2 regions of the Bradyrhizobium sp. S3.7.6 genome follow, and region 2 is predicted to be linked to the other one. Evidence: riboswitches for the same ligand, from Rfam matches in the RefSeq annotation. Region 2 holds a riboswitch; the other holds the start of a gene.
The links. Region 2 has a riboswitch for cobalamin ahead of ACVJ5M_RS33555 (energy-coupling factor ABC transporter permease). Riboswitches for the same ligand answer to the same signal wherever they lie in the genome.
Positions count from the first base shown of each region.

Region 1 (5,001 bases), 2.0 Mb from region 2:
GCGGAACTACAGCTCCTACAATCCCCGCGACATGAACCAGTGCGTTGCCGCCTGCAAGGCGTGCGACCACGGCAACACCGTCACCTGCACCACGTCATGCACCCTCAAGGGTGCCCACTGAGCGGCGGCGCTGGCTGGAGCTAGCGCTGAGGGTGCTCGGGCACCGGAACGATTCACATGGGTTAGTCATTGAAGCGGCAGGCAGGACGCGGAGTCCTATGGAATGGGTATGCTCGATCCCGGTCGGTTCCTGGTGTCGTGCTCGCATTGCGATGCAAGCCCGATGGCGGCCAACGTCAAACGTTCGAGCTGGTCTTCGTCGCCGCACGAGGTCCGCTTCGTATGCCCGCGCTGTCGCTGCGAGGAGACCGCCATCATCTCGGCCTCCGGTGAGCTGACCCCGATCCGACGCATCGACGCTCCGCTGCGCGACGTCACCGCGGCCTGGGCTCAGGCCCAGCGGCCAAGAGGTCGGGCGTAGCCCGCCCGTCACAGGGCCAAGAGGGCGGGCGTAGTCAGCTCTGCGCAAGTTTTGGAACCCGGCCTACGCCGACGCGTTTCCGCTCCGACATCAACGCATCGAGGCCCTGCGAATGATCAGCGAGCATTTCGACACCCGCACCCGGATCAACATGAAGCTGGCGCTGGATCGGGTCTGCCGCAATCGCCCGGTCGGCGAGGACCATTGCTTTCGCAGGTCCGTTGCCGAGAACATCATCCGCTGCGCGCTCACGGGCCGCACCGGCATCGGCCAACTCGTCGATGCCGGCGAGCGGGCGATGATCAGGACGCGTTCGGAGCGGGAGCCGGCCTGATTGCGCCAGCTCAATCTCCGGTGCGGTGCTTTGACCGCCATGCAACCGGCCGATTGACTCTCCGCTTGCCTGCCCCCTAGATTGGTCGGTGACGGTTCTCCTCACGGAGATCAAAAGGGAACGTGGTGCGAGGTTTTCCCGATACCGGGATATTCTCAACGCCACGGCTGCCCCCGCAACTGTAAGCGGTGAATCTTTCGTCATATGCCACTGGGAATCTCGGTCCTGGGAAGGCGACGTAAGGTAACGACCCGCGAGCCAGGAGACCTGCCGTCAGCCGTGGTCACACGCGAAGATGTCGGTCGGGGAGTACAGACATTAGCTTCACCGGAGCAATCGAACGCTCCGCCGTGAAACCTCGTTCGCTGTGACGTGCCACTGACGTCATACCGAGGTTACAAGAGTGTCCCGTAATGTCTTTGCCGCCAGGCGCTTCCGCGCCGGCCTTGTCGCGTTCGTTTCCCTGTATTCGCTCGATCTGTCCATTGCCCAGGCCCAGCAGTCGGCATCGCCCGATCTGCTGCCGCCGGTCGAGGTCGCGCCGACCGAGCGTCCGGCCAAGCCGCGAGCCGCGCGGCCTGCGCCCGACCAGCCCGAGCAGCGGCGCGTCGCTCGGGTGCCGAAGCCCGGGCTGGTGCCGGCGTCGCCCCCGGTTGCCGGGGTATCCGCCGCCAACCTGTTTCCGACGGTCGTCGTCAGTCCGACGGGTATCGTCACTCCGACCAATCTGGTTGCGAGCTCGGTGACGGTTCTGACCGCCAGAGACATGGAGCGCGATCAGCGCCGGACCGCATCCGATGCACTGAGCGCGGTTCCCGGCCTCAACCTCGTGCAGACCGGCGGCCCCGGCGGACAGACGTCGATCTTCATGCGCGGAACGAATTCCAACCACACCAAGGTCCTGATCGACGGCATCGACGTCAGCGATCCCAGCAACCCGAACCGTTCGTTTGATTTCGGCCAGTTGCTCACCTCCGACATTCAGCAGATCGAAGTCCTGCGCGGTCCGCAGGGCGGTCTCTACGGCGCAGACGCGCTGGGTGGCGTGATCTCCATCGTGACGAAGAAGGGTGACGGTCCCGCCCGCGCGACCGGCTCGGTCGAGGGAGGCTCGTTCGGAACGTTCAACCAGACCGCAGGCCTGAGCGGTTCACAGGACCACTTCAACTATGCCTTCAACGTTGCGCATTTCCACGCGAACGACGTGCCGGTGACACCGGTCGAATTGCTGCCGCCGGGGCAGAAGGCGATCGGCAACTATTACGACAATATGACCTATTCGACGAAGCTTGGCGTCGAATTGAGCGAAAACCTGACGCTCAATAGCGTGGCGCGGTACACCGACGCCACCCTGCGCTTTACCGGAGACACCTTCGATCCCGTCACATCCGCGAGCTTTCCCGCGGCCGCGCAAAGCACGCAGACGGTGCACCAGCTCTTCACGCGCGGGGAGGCGGTCTGGTCCGCTCTCGACGACCGGATGAAGAGCTATTTCGGCGTCAACTACACCAATCACTGGAACTACAACATCTCGCCCGGCGACGCGATGGCCACGATCACGACCGGCGACCGCGTCAAGTATGATTGGCACACCACGACCCAGCTCGCGCCCAACAACAATGTCATCATTGGCGCGGAGCATGAGACCGAAACACTGCAAACGGCGACGGTTTCGGCGCAAAACGTCAACAAGGCCGGATATATGGAGCTGCAGTCCCAGTTCCGGGATCGCATCTTCTTCACGGCCAATGTCCGGCAGGACGACAACGAGCGGTTTGGAGAGCATCCGACCTTTCGTCTGGCGTCTGCCGTGATCGTGCCGGTCACGGATACGAAGTTCAAGGGAAGCTACGGCACGGGGTTCAAGGCGCCGACGCTCAACCAGCTTTACGTCAGCTTTCCCGCGTTCTTCTTCTTTGCAAATCCCAACCTCAGGCCGGAGGAAAGCGTCGGGTACGACGCCGGCTTCGAGCAACCCTTGTTTGGCGATCGCGTTCGCTTCGGGTCGACCTACTTCCGCAACAACATCACGGACCTGATCCAGAGCACGTTCGATCCCGTGACATTCACGAGCACCAACACCAATATCGGCAAGGCGATCACGGAGGGCACGGAGAGCTTCGTCGCGGCTGCGATCACGGACCGGCTTCGCGTTCGTGCCGACTACACTTTTACCCGCGCGGTCGATGCGACGGCGGGACTGGAGCTGCTGAGGCGTCCGAAGGAGAAGTGGAGCGCAAATGTCATCTGGAATCCGATCGATCCACTGACACTTTCCGCAACCGTGTTGCACGTCGGGAGTTTCGTCGATGGTAACCGCGACTTCAGCATTCCGCGTCTGCTGGCTCCGGCCTACACCGTCGTCAACGTCGCAGCCGAATATCTGGTCACCGACCAGGTGAAGGTGTTTGGCCGGGTCGATAATCTCGCCAATGTGCACTATCAAAATCCGACCGGCTTTCTGCAGCCGGGACTGGGCGTCTATGGCGGCATTCGCCTGGCGAATTACGACGTCAGATAGCGAGAGAGAGAAAGAGCCTCATGACGACGGCCGATCCGCTCATGGACTTGATCGCAAGCCAGCTTGCCGACGCTGAGGCCGGCTGGAGCGTCGGCACGTTCGGTGCCATTGCCGAGTTCACACGCGAGCCCGGTGAGGCCTTCGATATGGAGCAGTCGCGCAACGGGGTCAGCGTCGTGACGCAGAAGGGTGGGATGCGCGTTGTCTTCCACCCGGGCCTGCGCTTGATCGCATCGGAATCGCCGACCACGGAGAGCTGGAGCCACCGCATCGCGCTGTGTCTCCCGCATGAAGCCAGCGCCATGAGCGGTCGTACCGTGCTGACCGAGCTCGGCCCGGATGTCGAGGCGCTCCTGACGAGGGATCGCAGCGGCATCCTGTTCGACCTTGGCCTCGGAACGTTGCAGGTCGACGCTTGCATCCGTGTCAGCGATGCCGATGCCGTCGCCGCGCTCAGGAGCCGCACGGGCCAATCCGTGTTCGCGCCCGAAAGCGACGCCATGCGGATCATTCTGGCCGCCAATCCGCACCGCGTCTTCATCAGCCGCATCGGGCGCGCCGAGGTATTCCAGCCGATCCCGCCGCCGGGCGGGCGAAGCCCTGACGGCCCGCACACCCACGTCCTGCCAAAGCTGCTCGCGCATCGCCGCACCCATGCCGCCACCGAGCCGCTGCCTGAGGGGTGGATCCCCTGCGCGCATCTCTATCCGGCCCATCCGCTGCGCGATCAGCTCGGCCGCAAGCGCGCTTTTCGGCCGGATCTTCACGCAGCCTTCCAGGCGCTGCTCGAACTCTATGGGCTGCCGGAGCTGACGGCGTGCAAGAGGGCCGCGGTCGAAGCGATCGAGAAGGGGCGGGGACCTGAGATGGCGACGCTTCCGCCCGATCGCACGGCGCGCGCCACTGTTCGCGTGGCCTTGCGCCAATTGGCGGCCATGGAGCCGCACACCGCGACACTCGCCGCCTGGCTTGCCGCCTACGACCGTCGCGATCCAGCCGAGACTGAAGATCCCATGGAGGCTCTTCACTGAGTCAGACGTGATGCCGCGTTCCAACAAAATGTGCTACAAATCCCATAAGGAGATCGTTCCATGACTGTCACCATCCTGCCGCCCCACGCCGACCGTTTCCGCCTTCATCCGGTCACCTCGCGCCTTGCGCCGATGTTCTGCTTTGCGCTGCTGACGGTGTCATGCGCGCTCGCGAGCTTCGCGCTTGCCTGCGCGACGCCGTTTGCGGCGTTCGCCGTCGTCGCCGCCGCGATGCTGCCGATGCGTCCGGCGCTGCTCGTCGTCACCGGCGCCTGGCTCGTGAACCAGACCATCGGCTTCGGCGTGCTGCACTATCCCATCGATGGCAGCACCATCGCCTGGGGCTTTGTCATCGGTGCTGCCGCGTTGCTGTCGACGGCAGCGGCATCGACCGTTCTCCGCCTGCTGCCGCAGGGCCGCACGCCGCTGATGCTGGCCATCGCGCTCGTCGCCGCCTACGCCGCCTATGAGCTCGCGCTGCTTGCCGCGACGCCGTTCCTTGGCGGAGAGGGCGCGTTCACTGCGGCCATCGTGACGCGCATCGGGCTGACCAGCGCCGTCTGGCTCGCCGGCCTCGTCGCCGCCTGCGAGATCGTCCGCCTGGTCGATCCGTTCGGGCGCGCGATGCGGAACG
Region 1 covers NZ_JBSSEQ010000001.1:4,832,705-4,837,705, forward strand. Annotated here, with positions in the region: gene ACVJ5M_RS23340 (hypothetical protein) at 1-121, shown strand, start outside; gene ACVJ5M_RS23345 (hypothetical protein) at 224-481, shown strand; gene ACVJ5M_RS23350 (hypothetical protein) at 594-815, shown strand; cobalamin riboswitch at 891-1,104, shown strand; gene ACVJ5M_RS23355 (TonB-dependent receptor domain-containing protein) at 1,219-3,336, shown strand; gene ACVJ5M_RS23360 (DUF6925 family protein) at 3,357-4,367, shown strand; gene ACVJ5M_RS23365 (hypothetical protein) at 4,428-5,001, shown strand, end outside.
Region 1: linked by a shared signal. The riboswitch ahead of ACVJ5M_RS23355 (TonB-dependent receptor domain-containing protein) and the one ahead of ACVJ5M_RS33555 (energy-coupling factor ABC transporter permease) in region 2 are both predicted to bind cobalamin.

Region 2 (5,236 bases):
CGCGCCACGCTGGCGACGCTCGATGCCGCCGTCGGCACCGAGATGGAGCGCACGGCGCTGATCCTGGTCGGCAAGACGCTTGGTGCTGCGGATTTTGACGAGAGCCGTCTCTATGCCGTCGACTACGACCGCCGCTATCGGCCGGTCGGTGCCGATCCGCGCTTTCCGGAGGCATCGTGATGCCGGCAGGGCTCGTCATCTCCGCGCCGGCCTCCGGCGTCGGCAAGACCACGCTGACGCTGGCGCTGGCGCGCGCCTGGCGCAATCGCGGATTGAACGTGCAGTGCTTCAAGAGCGGGCCCGATTATATCGATCCCGCCTTCCATGCCGCTGCGACGGGGCGCGCTTCCGTCAACGTCGATAGCTGGGCGATGGATCGCGGGGCGATAGCTCATCTCGTCGGTCGCGGCACTGATGCCGATGTCGTGCTCGCGGAGGGCTCGATGGGCCTGTTCGACGGCGTCGCCGCGCGCGGCGTCTCCGGCACCGGCGCCACCGCCGACATTGCTGAGATGCTGGGCTGGCCGGTGCTGCTGGTGATCGATCCCTCCGGACAGGCGCAGACGGCGGCGGCGATCGCCGCAGGCCTTCGTGACTATCGCGCCGGTGTGCGCCTTGCCGGCGTGGTGCTCAACCGCGTCGCCAGCCCACGTCATGAAGATCTCGTGCGGCGTGCACTCAACGACGCCGGCATCGCCGTGTTCGGCGCGCTGCCGCGCCATGCCGAGATCAGCCTGCCGAAACGGCATCTCGGCCTGGTGCAGGCCGAGGAGCAGGCCGAGATCGGCAAGCTGATCGACGAAGCCGCGCGCTTCGTCGCCGAGCATGTCGATCTCGATGCGGTGCTGCGATCGGCAGCGAGCTGGTCGCCGCAACCGGCGGCAAACGGCATGAATGTGACGCCGCCCGGGCAGCGCATTGCGTTGGCCCGCGATGCCGCGTTCTCCTTCATCTATCCGCACATGCTGGAAGCCTGGCGCGCGGCGGGCGCCGAGATATCGACCTTCTCGCCGCTTGCCGATGAAGCGCCTGACGCGAGTGCCGATGTCTGCTGGCTGCCCGGCGGCTACCCTGAGCTGCACGCGGGGAAGATCGCGGCCAATGCTCGCTTTCGCTACGGTCTGCGTGCCTTCGCTGACAAACGGCCGGTGCACGGCGAATGCGGGGGCTACATGGTGCTGGGAACCGCTCTGACCGACGCCGACGGCGTCCGTCATGAGATGACGGGCCTGCTCGGACTGGAGACGAGCTTTGCCAAGCGCCGCATGCATCTCGGCTATCGTCTCGCTGCGCTCGCCGCGCCGATGCCGGGCCATCAGGCCGGCGCGCGCCTGCGCGGTCATGAGTTCCACTATTCGACGATTATCGCGCAGCCGGATACGCCGCTGGCGGTCGTGCACGATGCAACAGGCGCGGTCATCGCCGAGACCGGCTCGCGCCGCGGTCATGCCACCGGCACGTTCTTCCATCTGATCGCGGAGGATCGGTGAGCGGTTTTGTCACTTTCATCTCGGCCGGCCCCGGCGACCCGGAGCTCCTCACGCTCAAAGGTGCCGCGCGGCTGCGCGATGCCGACGTCGTGCTCTATGACGACCTCGCCTCCGGTGCGATCCTCGATCTGGCCCGGCCCGGCGCCAATCTCGTCGCGGTCGGGAAGCGGGCAGGGCGGCCCTCGACCAAGCAGCACCACGTCAACCGCCTGCTGGTCGACTATGCCGCGGCTGGTGTCCGTGTGGTGCGGCTGAAATCGGGCGATGCGGGTATCTTTGGCCGGCTCGAGGAGGAGCTGGAGGCGCTGCGCGAAGCTGGCATCGGCTACGAGATCATTCCCGGAATCACCTCGGCCTGTGTCGCCGCTGCGCAAGCCGGCATTCCCCTGACCCGGCGCCACACCTCGCGCCGGGTGCAGTTCGTGACCGGGGCCGATGTCACCGGCGAGCTGCCGCAGAATTTGAACTGGGCGGCGCTGGCTGATCCCGAAGCGACCACCGTGGTCTATATGGGCCGGCGCACCTTTCCGGCGCTTGTCGCAAAATTGATCGAGCACGGCCTCGCGCCTGATACCCCGGCGCTGTTCGCCGAATCCCTCGGTCGTCCCGACGAGCGGCTGGTCCGCACCACCATTGCCGAGCTGGCCGAGCAACTTGCGCGGGGCGGCGCTGCCTCGATGGCCGCCGTGATCCTGTTCGGCGCACTGGCCGGGGATTATCCGTCATGACCGTCCCGGCCGCCCTTCGCCCCTTGACGCCCGGCTGGCGAAAGGGGCACACAGGAGATGCATGGTGCTCGAGGCGGCGCAAACCGCCGGAGCATAATCGGGAATGGGGGTGGGCGGACAGTTGCGCCGCCCAAAACCCCAGCCGCCCCCGCGACTGTAAGCGGTGAGGGACTCCGATCAGCCACTGGGCCGCAAGGCCCGGGAAGGCCGGAGAACCCCAGTGAACCGCGAGCCAGGAGACCGGCCGTGCATGTCTTGTGGCCAAGGCCGTCGGGTGTGACGGCAGGAAGGAACTGAACCATGCATATCGAACCCGGAGTCGTATCGGGCGCCAAGCTCGTGTTGAGTTACGCAACCGGCATCGCCGTCGGCGGCGTTGCGCTGAAGCTCGCGGTCGAGACCGTGCGCGAGCAGGGCATCACGTCGTTCGCGGCGCGGACGCTCGCCACCACGGGCCTCGTGTTCGTCTTCTTCGAGATCCTGCCGCACTTCCCGGTCGGCGTCTCCGAGGTGCACTTCATCCTCGGCTCGACCCTGTTCCTGCTGTTTGGGGCAGCGCCCGCGGCCTTCGGCCTTGCGTTCGGACTGTTGTTCCAGGGCATCTTCTTCGAGCCGCCCGATCTGCCGCAATTCGGCATGAACGTCACCACGCTGCTGGTGCCGCTGTTCGGGATCCAGGCGATCGCCGCGCGGATCATTGCCCGCAACACCGCCTATGTCGATCTCAGGTATCGCCAGGCGCTGGCGCTTTCGACCACGTATCAGGCCGGCGTCATCGCCTGGGTCGCGTTCTGGGCCCTCTATGGCTCGGGCTTCGGTGCGACCAACCTCGTCAACATCGCGACCTTCGCGGCCTCCTACGCGCTCGTCATCGTGATCGAGCCGCTGGCCGACCTCGGTGTGCTGGCGCTGGCGAAGTCGCTGCGCGGCGTCACCGCGCCCGGCCTCGTTACCCCGCGTTTGCATAACGCGGCTTGAGAGAGACAAGCGAACGGGCGGCCGTGATGGCCGCCCTTCGCACTCACGATGCTCACGCTCTCCCTGATAGGCATCGGTTGCGGCGATCCCGAGCAGCTCACGCGCGCCGCCGTTCAAGCCATCAACGCGGCCGATCTCATCCTGATCCCGCGCAAGGGGACGGCGAAGTCCGATCTCGCAGATCTCAGGCGGACGATCTGCGCGGATGTGCTCACCAATCAAACGACGCGCATTGCCGAGTTCGATCTTCCCGTGCGCGATGCCGGTGAAGCGGATTATCACAAGGGCGTGGACGATTGGCACGAGGCCGTGGCCGCGGCCTGGTCGCAGACGATCGCCAGCCATCTCGGTGATGATGGCAAGGTCGCGCTGCTGATCTGGGGCGATCCTTCGCTCTACGATTCCTCGCTGCGCATTGCGCGGCGGCTCGATCCCTTGCCTGATATCGAAGTTGTGCCCGGCATCACCTCGATCCAGGCGCTGTGCGCGGCGCATGCGCTGCCGCTCAACGACATCGGCGAACCCTTCCTCGTCACGACGGGGCGCCGCTTGCGCGAGGGCGGCTGGCCGCAAGGCGTCGATACCGTGGTGGTGATGCTCGACGGCGGCACGGCGTTCCAGTCGCTCGATCCTGCGGGGCTGCACATCTGGTGGGGCGCTTATCTCGGCATGCCCGATCAGATCGTCATGTCGGGCGTTCTGGCCGAGATCGGCCCGCACATCATCGCCGCGCGACAGGATGCGCGCGAGCGGCACGGCTGGATCATGGACAGCTACATTCTCAAGCGCAGGCCGTAAGCGAGGCAGCATGCTCCCTGAATGGGTCACCCGGAAATGCCCCGATGTCTCCGCTGTCCATCGCGAGGCGGCGCTCGCGCGTCAGGCGCAACTGACGAAGCCGGCTGGCGCGCTCGGCCGGCTGGAGCAGCTTGCGGTCGAGCTTGCGGGCCTGCAGGCGACCGAGCAGCCGCGTGCCGCGCGGGTGCCGATCATCGTCTTCGCCGGCGATCACGGCATCGTCGCGCAGGGCGTGTCGGCCTATCCGCAAGGAGTGACCATCGCGATGATGGCGAATTTTGCCTCGGGCGGTGCCGCGATCTCGGTGCTGGCGCGTGAGCTTGGCTCAAACCTTGAGGTCGTCGACGCCGGTACGCTGGCACAGGAGGAGATGGCAGGAATCGTCACCGACAAGCCGCGCAGCGGCACGCGCGACTTCAGCGTGGAAGCCGCGCTCACCCCCACGGAGCTGGCATTCGCCTTCGAAGCCGGTCAGCGCGCAGTCGCGCGCGCAGACGCCGGCAGGCCCGATCTCCTGATCTTCGGCGAGATGGGCATCGGCAATACCACGACGTCGGCGGCGATTGCGGCGAGCCTGCTTGGCATCAGTGCCGAGGAGATCGCGGGCAGCGGTACCGGCGTCGATGCGGCCGGCCGTGCGCACAAGGCGCGCGTGATCGACGCTGCGATCGTGCGGCATGGCGTTGCAGGTGCTTCGCCGGAAAAGATCCTGTGCGCCGTCGGCGGCCTCGAAATCTCGGCGATCTGCGGCGCCATCATTGCGGCTGCACAAGCCCGCATTCCCGTGTTGATCGATGGCTTCATCGTATCCGTGGCCGCGTTGGCGGCGGTGCGGCTGAACCCGTCGTGCCAGCCATTCCTGCTGCCGTCGCATCAATCGGCGGAGCAGGGGCATCGGCTGGTGCTGCGCGCGCTGAACGTGCAGCCGTTGATCAGCCTCGATCTCAGGCTCGGCGAAGGATCGGGTGCCGCCATCGCGCTGCCGCTGGTGCGGCTCGCGTGCAGCCTTCACAACGGCATGGCGACCTTCGCGCAGGCCAACGTGCCGGATCGCCCGGCCTGATCCAGCTCAAGCCGCGCGCTGATTGACCGCGACGACGCGCCAGCCGGTGGCGAGCCGGTCGATCCGGGTCAGTGACAACGGATCGATCACGAAGCGCAGGGCCGCTTGTGGTGTCAGATCCAGAGCAATGCAGAGTGCGGCGCGGATCGTGCCGGAGTGCACGACGAGCGTTGCTGAGC
Region 2 covers NZ_JBSSEQ010000001.1:6,857,809-6,863,044, reverse strand. Annotated here, with positions in the region: gene cobM (precorrin-4 C(11)-methyltransferase) at 1-180, shown strand, start outside; gene ACVJ5M_RS33565 (cobyrinate a,c-diamide synthase) at 180-1,490, shown strand; gene cobA (uroporphyrinogen-III C-methyltransferase) at 1,487-2,218, shown strand; cobalamin riboswitch at 2,264-2,481, shown strand; gene ACVJ5M_RS33555 (energy-coupling factor ABC transporter permease) at 2,519-3,196, shown strand; gene cobF (precorrin-6A synthase (deacetylating)) at 3,245-3,994, shown strand; gene cobT (nicotinate-nucleotide--dimethylbenzimidazole phosphoribosyltransferase) at 4,005-5,057, shown strand; gene ACVJ5M_RS33540 (histidine phosphatase family protein) at 5,064-5,236, opposite strand, start outside.